2 regions of the Methylotuvimicrobium alcaliphilum 20Z genome follow, and region 2 is predicted to be linked to the other one. Evidence: riboswitches for the same ligand, from Rfam matches in the RefSeq annotation. Region 2 holds a riboswitch; the other holds the start of a gene.
What was found. A riboswitch is a leader RNA that binds a small molecule or an ion and turns the genes downstream of it on or off. The one in region 2 is predicted to bind cobalamin.
Positions count from the first base shown of each region.

Region 1 (7,890 bases), 660 kb from region 2:
CGGCTTCGTCTTCCGCAAGGGCAAACGCGACCGTGGATGCCGGGTTCAGCGCATCGGTAGCCGATTCGACGGCATATTCCAGGTCGTGCGGGTAATAATTACGGCCGCGGACGATGATCAAGTCTTTTAGCCGACCGGAAACGAATAATTCTCCATCGTTGATAAAGCCTAAATCGCCGGTACGTAACCAGCGTTTGCCGCCGGTATCGTTCACAAAGGTCTTTTGGCTGGTTTCCGGATTTTTCCAATAACCTTGGGCGATACTCGGGCCGCTAAGCCAAATCTCTCCGATTCTGCCATCCGCATAGATTTCATTGTTATCGGGATCGACAATACGTAAGTCTTGTCCGGCATGGCTATCGGCAGCTCCGCAACCGACGAATTGTTTGGCATTCGGATGATTGTCTGCAACCGGCCGAGCGGTCCGGTCTTCCAAGGCGGCTCGATCGAACGCAGCTATTGTCAGCGGAGATTGTTTCGTACCTCCCGTTGCCAATAACGTGGCTTCTGCCAGACCGTAACAGGGATAGAACGCGCAGCGTTGAAATCCGCAGTCTGCGAAGGTCCGGCTGAATCGCTCCAACGTTTTAGGATTGACCGGCTCTGCACCGTTAAATGCCAATTGCCAACTACCGAGGTCAATAGCCTCCAGTTCATCGCGGCTAATTTTTTGAGTGCATAAATCGTAGGCAAAGTTAGGACCGCCGCTGGTGTGCGCCCGGTAATCGCTAATCGCCTGCAGCCAGCGTAACGGTTTTTCCAAAAATGCCATCGGAGACATCAAAACGGCGCTGGCCCCGCAATACAGAGGCTGCATGACATTGCCGATCAGTCCCATATCATGATAAAGCGGTAACCAACCGACTACCGTCGACCGTTCGTCGTGGCCGAATCGGCGTTGGATCAATTGCTGATTGGCCATCAAGTTGCCGTGGCTGATCATGACACCCTTGGCGTTTCCGGTCGAGCCCGAGGTATATTGCAGAAAGGCTAGATCCTTTTCTTGCAATACCGAAGCTTGCCATAAGCCGGTATCGTGAGTTTCGAGGGTATCGGTTTGAACCCAGCGCCTATCTAACAAATTTTCCGTGGCGCCGGCAAATTGGCGAATGCTATTCGCCACTTGACCGGTAGTCAGAATGATTTTCGCCTTGCTGTCGTCAATGATGGCCTGCAACCTGGGCATATGCCGATTGTTGCTGGGCGGATAGGCTGGAACGGCAATAGTGCCGGAATACAAGCACGCATAAAACGCTACGATATAGTCCAGCCCGGGCGGATAGAGCAATACCGCTCGCTCGCCTCGTAGTTCCATTCGATGTAATTGAAAAGCCAATTGCCTAGCTTCTTGATTGAGTTCGCCGTAGGTTAGTGAACGAGGGGTTGGGCCGCCGAAATCCAGGAATGTATATGCGGTTCGGTGCGGATGGCATACCGCGCGGCGTTGTAATATGTCGGTTAAGGATATTGCCCCGTCGAGTAATGGGGCATCGATAACGGAACTGTCAAAATTAGGTCGATCGTTTAACACATACCCTCCGTACTCATAGAAGCTGATAACATGTATAAGCCGCGCGTATCGATTGGCGTTACCCGGTTGTCTCGGCAACACACTGGCGATCTTCAAATCCATACCGATCGAATCTTGTGCAGTCGTGCTTACAACTCTTTCAGCTACAGCGGCGTTTTTGTTTGTTCGGGGTGATTGGTTGCCGATGAGCGCCGAGTTGGATAAACACGGCAACTCACCAAGAAATTCGCATTTAATCAACTTAAGTCGAATTATATTGAAGACGATTCAGCGGAATATTTTCCTCATAGATGTTCTACGTAACAAAACTTTTGCCTTTAGCTCTCGACCGGTTCGGGTTAGCAGAATGACACATTCCATTGTAAGTATTCAGACCCCGTAGGCAAATTACCGCAATCCAGGCTTATTGTTGGCCTCCCCCTTTGAAAAGTGGGATTGAGGGGGATTTATTTATAAAATCTCCCCTAGCCCCTCTTTTTCAAAGAGGTGACTGAATACTTACATTCCATTTGCACGGTTTTGATGGGTAACCTATAATCCCCAGCTTGTTTTACGGTTCCCGCACTGCGCGGGTGAAACTGGAAGCCGGTTAAAGGCCGGCGCTGCCCCCGCAACGGTAGGTGATTTTTCACGAGCCCGGAGACAGGCCCTAAAACTTAGGCGATTGACAAGAATAAACATACCCAAATAACGCAGGATTTTTGTTCAGCTACAAAAACCGGAAAGGGGCGCATAGTTGCGCTATGTAACCCTTTCCGGTTTGCAGTAGATGGACAAAAAGACCAGTTAGTTGGGTATGTTTTTCGCCGGAAATCGCCTTGCAGAACAGTATTGCGGCGGGCGATCTGTCAAATCTTTTTTGGTTTGTCTTCCCCTCCGTTTTTCCGTCAATCAGACTTGGGAAGGACAATCACCATGAAAACACTCGCCGGCTCTTCCGTCGTTTACTCCGCTAAATTTCTCCCGGGCTTGAGCGCCATCGTATTGGGCTTGACCGTGATTCTAGGCCTCGGCTTCATGCAGGACGCCAACAACTACATTCATAATGCCGCACACGACGGACGCCATAGCGCCGCATTTCCCTGTCATTAAGCGTGGCCGATTTTCGTAAACTGGTGATCGCCGCATTGGCGGCCGGAATCCTGTCCGGCCTGCTGCTCAGCGTCTTACAGTATTATCTGACGCAACCTCTGATTTTAGCCGCGGAACAATTCGAAGCGCCCGCAACCGGCTCCGAACATGAATGGCAACCGGAAAACGGCTGGCAACGCTTCGCCTTCACGATACTGTTTAACGGACTGAGCGGCTTCGGCTTTGCCTTGCTCTTGAGTGCGGCGATGTATTGGCACGGCACAGGCGGCTATTGGCGCGGCTTATTGTGGGGCTCGGCCGGGTATTTGGTTTTTTTCGCCGCGCCTTCATTGGGCCTACCGCCGGAATTGCCCGGAACCGACAGCGCCGCTTTGCTCAGCCGGCAAGCCTGGTGGCTGTTCACCGCGGCATCGACCGCGGCCGGTTTATACGGACTCTTATTGAGCAAAAACCATGGCCTACAAATCGCCGGCAGCATGTTAGCGGCTGCCCCGCATTTGATCGGGGCCCCGCATCCGGAAATAGCGCAAGCCTTGGCGCCCGAAGCCTTACAACAACGCTTCGTAGTGATGTCCGCCTTTAGCAATGCCCTATTCTGGCTGAGCCTCGGCGCTTTAGCCGGATTCAGCATGACCAAACTCAAACTCTGATTATGAACACTAGCCCATCCGTCCGCCATTGTCCGGCCATGCTGATCAGCGCGCCCGCTTCCGGCCAAGGCAAGACGACCATTACCGCCGCGCTGGCAGCCTATTACCGAAGTCAAAACCGCAAGGTCAGCGTATTCAAAACCGGCCCGGATTTCATCGATCCGCAGATTCTGGCTCATGCCTCGGGACGGCCGGTCTATCAGCTGGATTTGTGGATGATGGGCGAGGCGCATTGCCGAGACTTGCTCTATCGCGCCGCCGCCGAGGCCGATGTCATCCTGATCGAAGGCGTAATGGGCCTCTACGACGGCGACAGTAGCAGCGCCGATCTGGCACAGGCGTTGTCGGTACCGGTCGCCGCCGTGATCGACGCGCAAGGCATGGCGCAAACCTTTGCCGCCGTCGCCTACGGTTTGGCTCATTACCGGCCGCACCTAAGGTTTTCCGGCGTTATCGCCAACAAGGTCGGCAGTCCAGGCCATGCCGGATTACTGCAAGAAGCGCTGCCCGAAGACATGCCCCTGCTGGCGGCCCTATCTAAAGACGCGGATATCGCTTTGCCGTCGCGGCATTTGGGTTTACTGCAAGCGGACGAGATCGGCGATTTGGACCGAAGACTGGCTCGAGCCGCCAAATTATTGACCGAATCCGCGCCATGCCGCTTGCCCGAACCGGTTGCCTTTGCTCCGGTTGCAACGACGCCGACGCCGCGCCTTCTTGCCGGCAAGCGCATCGGCATCGCCCGCGATTCGGCCTTTTCGTTCATCTACCAAGCCAACCTCGATTGCTTGCAGGCCATGGGCGCCGAGCTGTGTTTCTTCTCGCCGTTGACCGACACCGAATTGCCGGAGGTCGATAGCCTTTATCTTCCGGGCGGATATCCGGAACTGCATCTAATGGCCCTCGCCGATAATCGCGCGATGAAACAGGCCTTGCATGATCATCACCGCGCCGGTAAACCGATTTATGCCGAATGCGGCGGTTTTTTATACCTCTTGGAAACGCTGACCGACAAACAGGGACAATCGGCCGCGATGACGGGCCTGTTGCCGGGTCGCGCGACAATGCAGAACCGGCTGGTCAATCTGGGCATGCACAGTTTGCAGCTGGAGCACGGAGAAATACGCGGCCATAGTTTTCATCATTCGCTTCTGGAAACCGATAAGGAAGCCTCGACCGTATCGATTCCGCAACGCAACCGCAGCCAAGGCGAACAGTTTTTCCGCGTAGGATCGTTGCAAGCCTCTTATCTGCATACTTATTTTCCGTTCAACCCGCAACAAGCCGCAGGATTTTTTCAATGACCGGATTAGCAAAAGTCTGGTTTGTCGGCGCCGGCCCCGGCGATCCGGATTTGATCACTGTCAAGGGCCGCGATTTGATTGCCAAGGCCGACGCCATTCTGTTCGCCGGTTCCCTGGTACAACAAGCCGCGACGCAATGGGCGCCGGCGCATTGCGCGATCAAGGATTCCAAGGACATGACGCTGGAGCAGATCACCGATTGGTTGATCGCCCAAGCGCAACCCGGCAAGACCGTGATCCGCCTACAAACCGGCGATCCGGGCCTCTATGGCGCCCTGATCGAAATGGTTCAACCCCTGGATAAGGCCGGCGTTGCCGTCGAGGTGGTGCCGGGAGTGTCGTCGGCAATGGCCGCGATGGCCTGCGCGGTGGAAAGCCTGACCTTGCCGGAAGTCACGCAAACCGTGATCCTGACCCGTGTCGAAGGCCGCACGCCGATGCCGGAAGGCGAATCGCTTCGGGAATTGGCCGGCCATCATTCGACGCTGTGCTTGTTTTTATCGATCACCTTGCTGCCAACCATCGAACGCGAACTGAAAGCCGCCGGCTGGACCGACGAATCGCCCGTCCTGGTCGTGCACAAGGCCAGTTGGCCGGGCGAGCAACACATCATTCGCGGCACGCTCGCCGACATCCGCGAACGCTGCCGCGCCGCCAAAATCAACAGTCAGGCGATGATCGTCGTCAGCCCCACGTTGGGCGCGCGCCATTGGCCGGACTTAAAAAAATCCAAACTTTACGACGCCGGCTTCACGCATCGTTTTCGCCGCGCCGAGCAATCAGATTCTTAAGGAACACGCATGACAACCACGATACTGTTAGTCGGCCACGGTTCGCGCAACCAGGCAGGCAATGACGAAATCCTCGAATTTCAACGCCAATGGCAGGCCCGACACCCCGAATGGCGCATCGAATTATGCTATATCGAACTGGCCGATGTGCTCTTGCCCGAAGGCCTGCGCCGCGCGGCGCAAAACTCCGACAAGGTCATCGTCGTGCCGCTGATCATTAGCGCCGCCGGCCATGTCAAGATGGAAATTCCCGAACACATCGAAGAAGCCCGAGCCCTGAACCCGAAGGTCGAATTCGTTTATGCGCCGCATCTAGGCAGTAACGAGACGCTGCTGGAAATCTTGAAAAAACAATTAAACGCCATGCTGAAAACCCTGGCGATGCCCGACCCAAAAACGACCGGCGTCATTATCTTGGGACGCGGTTCGTCGGACCGGGTCGCCAACGGAGAACTGGCGAAACTGGCGCGCTGGCTGTTCGAGGCCACCGAACACGAATTGGTCGACATCGCCTTTACCGGCATCACTCACCCGCGCCTGGAAACTGCGGTGCAGCGTCAAGCGCGTCTCGGCATGACGCAAATCGCGATCCTGCCCTACTATTTGTTTACCGGGCTCTTGATCGAACGCATTGCACGACAAGTACAGCGATTGCAAACACAGTATCCGCAAATCGCGATCGCTTGCGGTAATTATTTCGGCTTCGACCCGGGCGTATTCGAACTACTCGACCGACGCGTCGAGGATGCCGCCGACCCGAATTCGCCGAAAATGCTCGAATGCGACGGCTGCCAATACCGCGAACAGGCCGCGCATCAGCACCATCATCACCATTGAAGCAAAGCCATGACCCAAAACATCAAGACCGAACAACTGACCCAAGCCGGACAGCAAATCGAGCACGATTCGTTTGCGATCGTCGACCGCGAAGCCGGTGCTCATCACTATACCGGTGCGCAATGGCAAGTCGTGCGGCGCATGATACACGCGACCGCCGACTTTGAATTCAACGGCCTGGCCGAGTTTTCCGATGACGCGGTCGAAGCCGGTATCGCGGCGATTTTGAACGGCGCGCCGATTATCGCCGACGTGGAAATGATTTGCGTCGGCCTATCGAAGCCGCGCCTGGCTCATTTCGGCATGCACACGCATCAATTTATCGCCGATGACGACGTGATCGCGGATGCCAAACGAGTCAACAGCACCCGTGCGGTACAAGCAATGCGTAAAGCCGCTCGCTTGGATTTGCTGAACGGCGGCATCGTCGCGGTCGGCAACGCGCCGACCGCCTTGTTGGAAGTCTTGCGACTGATCGAGGAAGAAGGCGTCAAACCGGCGCTGATTGTCGGCATGCCGGTCGGCTTCGTGTCCGCCGCCGAATCGAAAGACGCGCTGAGCGCATCGAAAAATATTCCCTGGCTGATCACCCGAGGCCGCAAAGGCGGTTCGACGCTGGTCGTAGCGGCGCTGCATGCGATCTTGAGTTTGGCGGAAAGCCGGCAACAAAACGGCTGATTCGATGGCGATGGCGGAACGCAAACCCAAAGGTACCCGTAAAGGCTATACCACCGGCGCATGTTCCGCTGCCGCCGCGCGGGCCGCCGTGTGCGGCTTGCTGGAAGGCAGGGTTCCCGAGACCGTCGAATGCCAACTGCCCAACGGCGAGACGGTTCGCTTCAAGGTGGCGGAGGCTTGGGTCAACAGCGATGGCGCGCATGCGGTCATTGAAAAAGATGCCGGCGACGATCCGGATTGCACCAATCACGCCCGGCTGACCGCCGACGTAGCTTGGATAGCGCAGCCGGACACGGTCGTACTGCACGGCGGCGAAGGTGTCGGCCTAGTAACCCGTCCAGGATTGGGGCTGGAAGTCGGCAGCGCGGCGATCAACCCGGTACCGCGCAAAAATATCGAACACAATATTCGTCTCATCGCATCCGAGGCTTTGAAAACCCGTGGTTTGCAAGTGACCATCTCGGTGCCGGACGGCGAAACGATGGCCAAAAAAACGCTCAATTACCGCTTAGGCATTATCGGCGGTATTTCGATTCTGGGTACGACCGGCATCGTCCACCCCTATTCCACCGCCGCGTTCCGCGCCAGCGTGGTACAGGGCGTCGAAGTCGCCGCGAATCAAGGACAAGACACCGTCGTTCTGACCACGGGTGGGCGCACCGAGAAATTCGTGATGCGCGAATTGCCGGCATTGAATGAAAGCTGTTTCGTGCAAATGGGCGATTTTTTGACCCCCGCGCTCGATACCGCTGAACGCTGCGACATTCGCAACATCATCATCGGCGGCATGGTCGGCAAACTCACTAAAATGGCACAAGGCGAAACCATCACGCATGCCGGACGTAATCCGGTCGATGTCGAACTGGTCGCCGACATCGCCCGCAGCATCGGCGCTCCGGAGACAGTTTGCCGGGCCATCGCCGAGCAGGAAACCGCTCGCTATGCCTCGGAATGTATGGCCGAGTTGGGTTTGGAATACGAATTCCACATCGAACTGGCCAAACGGG
Region 1 is NC_016112.1:1,718,594-1,726,483, reverse strand. It holds gene MEALZ_RS07430 (condensation domain-containing protein) at 1-1,633, opposite strand, end outside; cobalamin riboswitch at 2,068-2,197, shown strand; gene MEALZ_RS21705 (CbtB domain-containing protein) at 2,447-2,623, shown strand; gene MEALZ_RS07425 (CbtA family protein) at 2,626-3,273, shown strand; gene MEALZ_RS07420 (cobyrinate a,c-diamide synthase) at 3,276-4,577, shown strand; gene cobM (precorrin-4 C(11)-methyltransferase) at 4,574-5,368, shown strand; gene MEALZ_RS07410 (sirohydrochlorin chelatase) at 5,378-6,205, shown strand; gene MEALZ_RS07405 (precorrin-8X methylmutase) at 6,215-6,883, shown strand; gene MEALZ_RS07400 (cobalt-precorrin-5B (C(1))-methyltransferase) at 6,888-7,890, shown strand, end outside.
Region 1: linked by a shared signal. The riboswitch ahead of MEALZ_RS21705 (CbtB domain-containing protein) and the one ahead of MEALZ_RS04580 (TonB-dependent receptor domain-containing protein) in region 2 are both predicted to bind cobalamin.

Region 2 (8,399 bases):
ACAGACTATTTCGACGCACGCGATAAGTTTCTGTCCGCCTGTTCCAGTCAGCCAGGTCATCTGAGGCGTTTTCAGCATTCATTGTTAGCCGGCGACAATCAACCGTTGTCGACCGAGGCGTTTTGGCTCGGTGAAGAACAGGTTAGTAAGGTGTTGGTCATTATCAGCGCGACCCATGGCGTCGAAGGTTTTTGCGGTTCCGCAGCGCAAATCAATTGGCTCAGACACGCACCGATGCCCGCAGGCGATACCGCAGTGTTGTTCGTTCATGCCTTGAATCCATTCGGCTTTGCTCATTTGCGCCGGGTCAACGAAGATAATGTCGATTTGAATCGTAACTTCATCGACTTTTCCGATAGGCCTGTCAATCTAGGTTATCGAGAATTGGCCGATGTCTTGCTGCCGGAGCATTGGTCCGACGCGAACGAAAAAAGCGCAATGCAAACAATCAACGATTACCGGAAACTTTACGGTCAACGCAAGACCGAAGAAGCAATCAGCAGCGGTCAATACGAGTATCCGCAAGGTTTGTTTTATGGCGGCGCTACTGCCACTTGGTCGAGACAAGTGGTCGAAACCGTGATGCGCGAATTCGACTTGGCGAATCGGCAACGAGTCGCGGTGGTCGATATCCATTCCGGGCTCGGACCCTATGGTTATGGTGAAGTTATTTCGGATCATCCGCCTGGCTCCACGGCTGCGACATTGGCGAAACGCTGGTTCGGCGACAGCGTCACCGAGCCGGCGCTAGGGACATCGACTTCGGTGCCTAAGCTGGGCTTGCTCGATTATGCCTGGCACAAGGTTCTGGGCGATCGCGGCTGTTATATCACGTTAGAATTCGGCACCTATTCGCTCGATACGCTGTTTCAGGTATTGCGTAAAGAAAATTATTTTTGGCACAGAGATCCGGAAACAAGGCAGCTCAGTCATCCGATACGGCAACAAATTCGGGATTATTTTTATCCGGATAAGAGAGACTGGCAGGAAATGGTGCTGTTTCGTAGTGAGCAAGTGTTAACGCAGGCGCTTGATGGATTGGCGGATATGGATTGACGGATGATGACTGATTCTGCGAACGCCGAAGAAACACCGAAAATCGTGTTTCGTAGCGCGGTCAAAAATGACGTTCGGCAATTATTAGCGATTGAAAATGCTTGTTTTACGCAGGATAAATTAACCTCGCGCAATTTTCACTGGATGCTGGAAAGAGCCAATGCCGATATCATCCTTGCCGAAATCGAAGATAAAGCGGCAGGATATGCGCTGTTGTTGTACCGCAGAGGCGCATCGCTGGCACGGCTTTATTCGTTCGCGGTGTTACCCGAATACCGCGGACTCGGTATTGGCGTGGGCCTGCTTAATCACTCGGAAGCACGCGCTCGAGAGCGCGACTGCGTATATTTGAGGCTTGAAGTTCGTCCCGATAATCAACAAGCGATCGCGTTGTACCGAAAACAAGGTTATCGGCAATTCGATACTAAAGAAGATTATTATGAAGATCACAGCGAGGCGCTGTGCTTCGAGAAACGAATTATCTATCCGCATCCGGAAACCCGCCTGACCGTGCCGTTCTATCGGCAAACGACCGACTTCAGTTGCGGCCCTTCGGGGCTGTTGATGGCGATGGCCGGACTCAAGCCGGACATCGAATTGTCGCAGGCGCATGAATTGCAAATTTGGCGCGAATCGACGACGATTTTTATGACCTCCGGGCACGGCGGATGCGGACCTCACGGTTTGGCGCTGGCGGCTTGGCGGCGAGGGTTCGCTGTCGATGTGTATTTGAGTCAACAAGACGTGTTGTTTATCGACAGCGTGCGCAATCCGGAAAAACGCGAAGTCATCAGTCTAGTGCAAGAGGATTTTCTGCGCCAGCTCAAGCAAACCGACGTGCGCATGCATTTCGATAAAATCACGCTCGAAGCATTGACCGGGCATCTGGATGCCGGTCATATTCCGTTGATTTTGATCAGCACTTACCGGATCAATCGCAACAAAGCGCCGCATTGGGTAGTCGTGACCGCGCACGATCCGCACTTTATTTATCTGCACGATCCCGATGTCGATACCGAGCAGCATGCCAGCGAAGCGGATAATTTTTATGTGCCGGTGCCGAAAGCCGAATTTTTGGCGATGTCCCGCTTCGGGCGCAGCCAGCTCAGAGCCGTCGTAATCATCGCGCGGCGCGAATGACTAGAGGACTAGAGGACTAGAGGAAAGTTATGACCAGCGATCGTCCGATTAGACACTGCTTAACGGTTTGCCTTGCGCAATCCTTCGATTTTCCGGCATTGCGCGAGAAAATGTTAATGTCGGGACGCGTCAAGGCGTTTAGAAATGCCTTGGTCGTCGACTATAAAAGCGGCTGCTCGATCGTATTCGCTTACGGCGTCGCCGTGCATTGGAACGTGAGTTTGGACGAGCGGCGCAATCTTCATGATTTGTTACTAGACTTCGCGATCAAGCCCGATGCCGAGCCGCAGGAAGACAATTTCAGCTACGAAACGAACTCCGAAAAATACCGGATACAAAGCGATCATATCGAATTGATCGACGCCGATCAGATGGTGCTCCTGGCAGTGTCCCATGCAATGGCTCAGTCGATCAAACTGGCCGCATTCGAAAGCCATGCGATCAATACGATCCGCGAAACCAGTCATTTGCCCGAATCCTTGGCCAGGGAAGGGAAGATACAACTCGGCAGAAAAGCCACCGCGATGATCCGGGGGCAATTGTTTCTGACCAAGAGCGATATTATTTTGAATTACGATCTGCTCGATACGCCCGAGTTTTTCTGGGAGCATCCGGAGTACCAGAGCATTTATTCGATGGCGGCCAATTATCTCGAAATTCAGCCGCGCACCGAAGTATTGTCGAAAAAACTCGAAACGATACACGAATTGTTGGAAATGCTGGCCGACGAACAAAAACATCAGCATTCGTCGTTTCTCGAGTGGATCATTATTTATTTGATCGCGGTCGAGATCGTGATGTCTTTGATAGATAGGGTTTTTTGATGCGTCGGCAAGAGGCTCTAAACGGCTGTCCGAATGACATATACTTCGCGGTAGTTGGTTCGCGAGCGCAGTAGGGTAGGTAGGAGCGAAGCGGAAAATGCAAACGGTAGGAAAATATTGCGGCCGTAATTTATAAACCCCGTCCGGCGAGAGGTCCGCGGTGGCGGGGTTGAAACGATGGGTTTTGGCTTCCGCCTCTACCCATCCTACGCAAGAGGGGGGCATGCGGAATGGACTGCGCAGTAGGATGGGTAGGAGCGAAGCGGAAACCCATCATGGGGATCCCGCAAGCCCTTAAAAGACTTCATGAACTTCATGGTTAAACTGCCGAATTTAGGATTATGTGGGAGCGATCCCCAGGCCGAAATTCGGCTAGCAAAGGGTATAGAGTCAAGCCCCTTTATGATCTTCACTGAAAATCGGCAAGGATTTCAGCAATGCAACTACGCCGAAAATCGCGGTCGCATAGATTAACGTCGATTTGATATAAGCCGGGTAGAAATTCGCCATTTTGCTCAGTTTTTCAGACCAGTCCAATGCATCGTGACGGCCCGACAACAAATAGAAGCTGAATTCGGAAATCAGAAACGCAAGCGTCGTTGCCGCGAGTAGGATTGCGAATTGTTTTAATAACACCGAAGGGTTCGACTCTTTGAATTGGGCGCACATTTTGCCGCCGAACCAGACTGCGGCATAAGTCGGAATCAAAAAGGCATAGGCCGGCGAAACGCAAAAACTGCTGACGCCGAAGAATTGAATCACGACAAAATCGATCAATGCCGCTTCGGCCAATAAAACGGCAAAAAACCGGTTGCCGCCGAACCAAAGCCCGGCCAGAAAAAATACCGCCAAAGAGGCGTCGGGGAGTTGAAAAGGCGTGCCGATATGGCTCGAGCGCGTTGCCGCCATCAACAGCATCAGTGCGATCGCGCCAGGCTGAATAGGTAGGTTTTGGACAGGTAAACGTTGTGCGATATTCATCGTCATTTCTCCGATAAGGTTAAGTTTTTAGATGTTGTAGCGAATCGAAACGAAAAAGTTGCGATCGGCCGTGTTGTAGGTATCGACCAATTGGTATTGTTTATCCAGCAGATTATTCAATTGAGCGCTAATGGTCCAGTTTTTATTGATGTGATAGGCCGAGCGTAAATCGACGGTCGCATAACCGCTGACTTTGGTCGTATTAGCGGCATCGTCGTAGCGATAGCCCTCGGCTAATAGGAAAGCACCGACGTCGACGGGACCGAACGATCTCGATAGATCGAATGATAACATTCTATCGGTGCGGCGTGGCAGACGATTATTCGTTTCCCGGTCGACCGGGCGGAGCAAATTCATGCCCAGTTTGGCGTTCCAACCGAAAATTTGTGTGCCGATTTCGGCTTCGATCCCGTTGATTTGAGCTTTACCGATGTTTTCGGCGGATAAGTTAAACGTTGCCGGATCAAAGACATAGACGATTAGGTTATCTAGGTCGGTATGATAAGCGCGAATCTCCCACTGTAGCCAGTCATGATTACCCGCGAGTCCGACCTCGACCGATTTCGACTCCTCGGCCATTAAGTTGGGGTTGCCGAAACCGGGCCAATAGAGTTGGTTGAAGGATGGGGCCTTGAAGCCGTTGCCGAAATTCGCGAATGTACTGATGCCGTAATCCCAATTGGAACGCCAGCCGATGCTGCCGGTGACGAAATCGCCGAAGGCTTCGTTTTCATCCCAACGAATCGAACCGTTGAGATGATGGTTATCGAAGAATCGTCCGTGCCATTCGCCGAACACGCCGACATCGTAACGCGATAGCTCGGTATAGTCGGTGGTGCTATCCGCTTCATCCAAACGGTAATCGGCCCCGAGTGTCAATTGATGATCGTCCGACAATTGGATCGCATTCAACCAACTGGCATTCCAGCGCGTGCTGTCGAAACGGCTGAAAAACGTGCCGTCCGGACTGAAATTGTCGGCGTCGTCTCGGCTTTGCCCTAACCGTAAGGTCGAGCGCCAATTGTCGATGACATCGATGGCGCCGCTCAGGCCGATGACCTGATTGACGAATTCCATTCTATTCGGCGTGCCGTCGAAGTCGTTGCGACCTTCCGAGCGCATGTAGGTGGCTTCCATCTCGGCATTGTTATCGAAGCGATGGCCCAAGCGTGCATTGAGGCCGGTATTATAGAAACCGTCTTTATCGGGCTCATCCACCCCGAAAAAACCGGTAGTCGGTTGCCGTGCGTCGAAGCCTTGCGAATTGAAATGCGACGCGCCGAGGGTATACCAACTATTTTGATAACGCCCGCTGATCGTGCCCGAAGCCTTCGCGGTATTAAACGAGCCGCCGCCGGCATCGATCGTGATCGTCGGTTTTTCTTTTTGTGCGCCTTTGCGGGTAAAAATTTGAATGACGCCGCCCAAGGCTTCGGCGCCCCAAAGACTGGATTGCGGACCGCGAATGATCTCGACGCGTTCGATTTGATCGATCGGCAGCAGTTCGAACGGCGAAGTACCGGAGGTGACAGAACCGAAGCGGATGCCGTCGACCAAGACCAAGACATGGCCGGAATTGGTGCCGCGTATGAAGACGCTGGAGTTTTTTCCGTATCCGCCTTGTTGTGTGATATCGAGTCCGGTCGAACCTCGGAGCAATTCCGGCAAGGTGTTGACCTGAAGTCGTTCGATGTCTTCGCGAGTATAGACGGTGCTGGCGGTTGCCAGATGTTCTTTGGGGCTGTCGGACCGAGTTGCCGTGATCAACATCTCGGGTAAATGTAACGGTGTTTCGTCCGGGGCCGAGTCGGCCAAGGCCGGAAGATGGAAGCCGGTGAATAACAGTGGGCTTAAAAAGAATGTTCGCATGATGTCCTCTGCGCCGCCCGCGCATGAAAGGTTGTAGTATTACAACGCAAGGGCGCGCGGCGAAAAGGCAGAGTATGGCTCGACCGTTTCGTTAACAGCCCTCCGCTGTGTCGAATCGCTATCGGGCCGGTCTCCGGGCTTATAAGTGGCCATAGGCCTGAATCATCGCCTTCCCATGTCATTGCACACAGTGGCAAATTGATGATTCTTTACTTATCTACCGTTGCGGGGGCAGCGCCGGCTTTGGCTTGATGACCTGACCGGCTTCCCGTTTAACCCCGCCCTAGAATCGACAGGTCGATTCTAGGGCGGGGCACCTGAAAGCAAGGAGGGCATTATAGGGATTTACCGGCTGAATGCAAGTGGAAGAAAAATAGAGAGGATTCAATCGAAAAAAGCATTTTTGGGGCGGACTTGGGCGGGACGGAGTTTGCAACTCCGTCCCTAACCGTTTCGACTGTGGCCGAAGCAAATCAAAACGTTTGGGCCGGGTTACATAACCCGCCCCGAGCGAGGCATGCGGAACCATTTAGGGAAGTTATTCCTAGCCAGGCCCTTATTTCATCTGCAATTTCAACCCGGCGCTGCAAAAAAAGACTCGCTCGCAATGCCGCCCCATCAATTGCGCGGCCTTGCCCGATAAATCGATGAATTGCCGGGCTAAGCGATTGTCGGGAATGACGCCGAGGCCTACCTCGTTATGAATCAAGACCAATTCGACGGGAAGCTGCAACACGGCGTCTAATTCCTGCAGAATGTCGGATTCGGGAATTTGATGATACAAGGCGTTGTTCAGCCACATCGACACGCACTCGACCAATACCGGACGGTCTAAGCCTTGTAGTGCGGCGAGCAGCTTGACCGGTTCCTCGATCGTGACGAACGAATCCTGCCGGCGCTGTTGGTGAACGGCCACTCGGGTCTTCATTTCGTCGTCGAAAAATTCGGTCGTCGCCAGATAATAGGGTTTTTCATTCCCGCATCGCTGTAAAACATAGTCTTCCGCCAAACGCGATTTACCGCTTTTGACGCCGCCGATGAATAAGGTCTTCATGCCTGTTCCTGTAATGCTTGTAGGATTAACGATAAATCCAAATTGGCCGCGACCCGGTCGGCGAAACCCTGAATTTGAGCATCTCGGTAGACGGCGTAGGCATAACCCCGATAATCGGGGGTCAGGGCTTTGAAATAAGCGGTTCGAAATACGTCGTTGTCGAAAATGCCGTGTACATGCGTGCCGGCGACCGCGCCTTGCCGATAAAAAAGCGGGAATTGAGTCATGCGCCCGCAATGAATTTCATAGCCGCTCAAACCCGGATAGTCGAACAGGTCATAGCTGCCGCGCCGGACGATCTTGGGTAGCCGGTAAAACACCTCGTCATCGATAAAACCGAATCCGGATTCGCTGCCGGGCCGGTCGTGTTCGATAGCGTCAGGGTCGTGCAACGTTCGGCACAGCATCTGGTAACCGCCGCAAATACCGAACACCGCTTTGTCGAAACGCTCGATTTCGTCGAACAAGCCTTGTTGCTTCAGCCATCTCAAATCGCGCAGCACGGTTTTACTGCCCGGCAACAGCACCATGTCGAAACCGCTCAAGGGGCGGTAGGCTTGAATCAATTCGACATGCAGCTCTTCATCCGCCATCAATACGTCCAGATCGTTATAATTGCTCAAGCCGGGGTAGGCGATCGCGGCAATACGAATCTTGACGCCGTTCAGGCGTTGCCGGTAATTATTGAGCGATTGCGAATCTTCCATGTCGATATTGAGCGGCTCGAACGGCAATACGCCGAGCACCGGCACGCCGAAGCGCTCTTTGATGATGGTTTCGCCTTCATCGAAAAAACGCCGATCGCCCCGGAATTTATTGATAACGACGCCGATCAAATTTTTGCGCATGACAGGATGCATCAATTCCAGCGTGCCGTAAATCGACGCGAAGACGCCGCCCCGTTCGATGTCGGCGACCAGAATGTTTTTGGTGCCGAAGGTATTGGCGACAAAACTGTTCGATAAGTCTTTATGCAGTAGATTGAGTTCGACCGGAGAGCCGGCGCCTTCGGCGATGACCAAGTCATGAGACTGCCGGAGCGTCGTAAAGGCTTGTTCAACCTGTAATTTAAGGTCGCCTATCGAATCGTAATAGTCCGCAATCGATTGATTTCGATCAACCAAGCCGTTGACGATCACTTGCACCGAACCGTTGCCGTGCGATTTCAGCAGCACCGGATTGAACAAATGATTCGGTTCGACCCGCGCGGCCTCGGCTTGCAGGCATTGCGCGCGGGAGATTTCGCGGCCGTCCGGGGTCACCGCCGAATTATTCGAGACGTTTTGCGCCTTAAACGGCGCAACGCTGAGTCCCTGGTCTGCAAAAATCCGGCACAAGGCCATCGCTATCGTGGTTTTGCCGGCGTCCGAGCTGGTGCCGAAGATTGCTAAAGGTTTCATAGATTGAGATAGTGAATATAGGTGTATTGATGGCTATATTGAAATTTATGCAAAGAGCCATGATCGACGCGGAAT
Region 2 is NC_016112.1:1,057,157-1,065,555, forward strand. It holds gene MEALZ_RS04560 (M14 family metallopeptidase) at 1-1,056, shown strand, start outside; gene rimI (ribosomal protein S18-alanine N-acetyltransferase) at 1,060-2,196, shown strand; gene MEALZ_RS04570 (RMD1 family protein) at 2,226-3,020, shown strand; gene MEALZ_RS04575 (hypothetical protein) at 3,411-4,001, opposite strand; gene MEALZ_RS04580 (TonB-dependent receptor domain-containing protein) at 4,029-5,870, opposite strand; cobalamin riboswitch at 5,978-6,206, opposite strand; gene MEALZ_RS04585 (bifunctional adenosylcobinamide kinase/adenosylcobinamide-phosphate guanylyltransferase) at 6,427-6,924, opposite strand; gene MEALZ_RS04590 (cobyric acid synthase) at 6,921-8,324, opposite strand; gene cobC (alpha-ribazole phosphatase) at 8,321-8,399, opposite strand, start outside.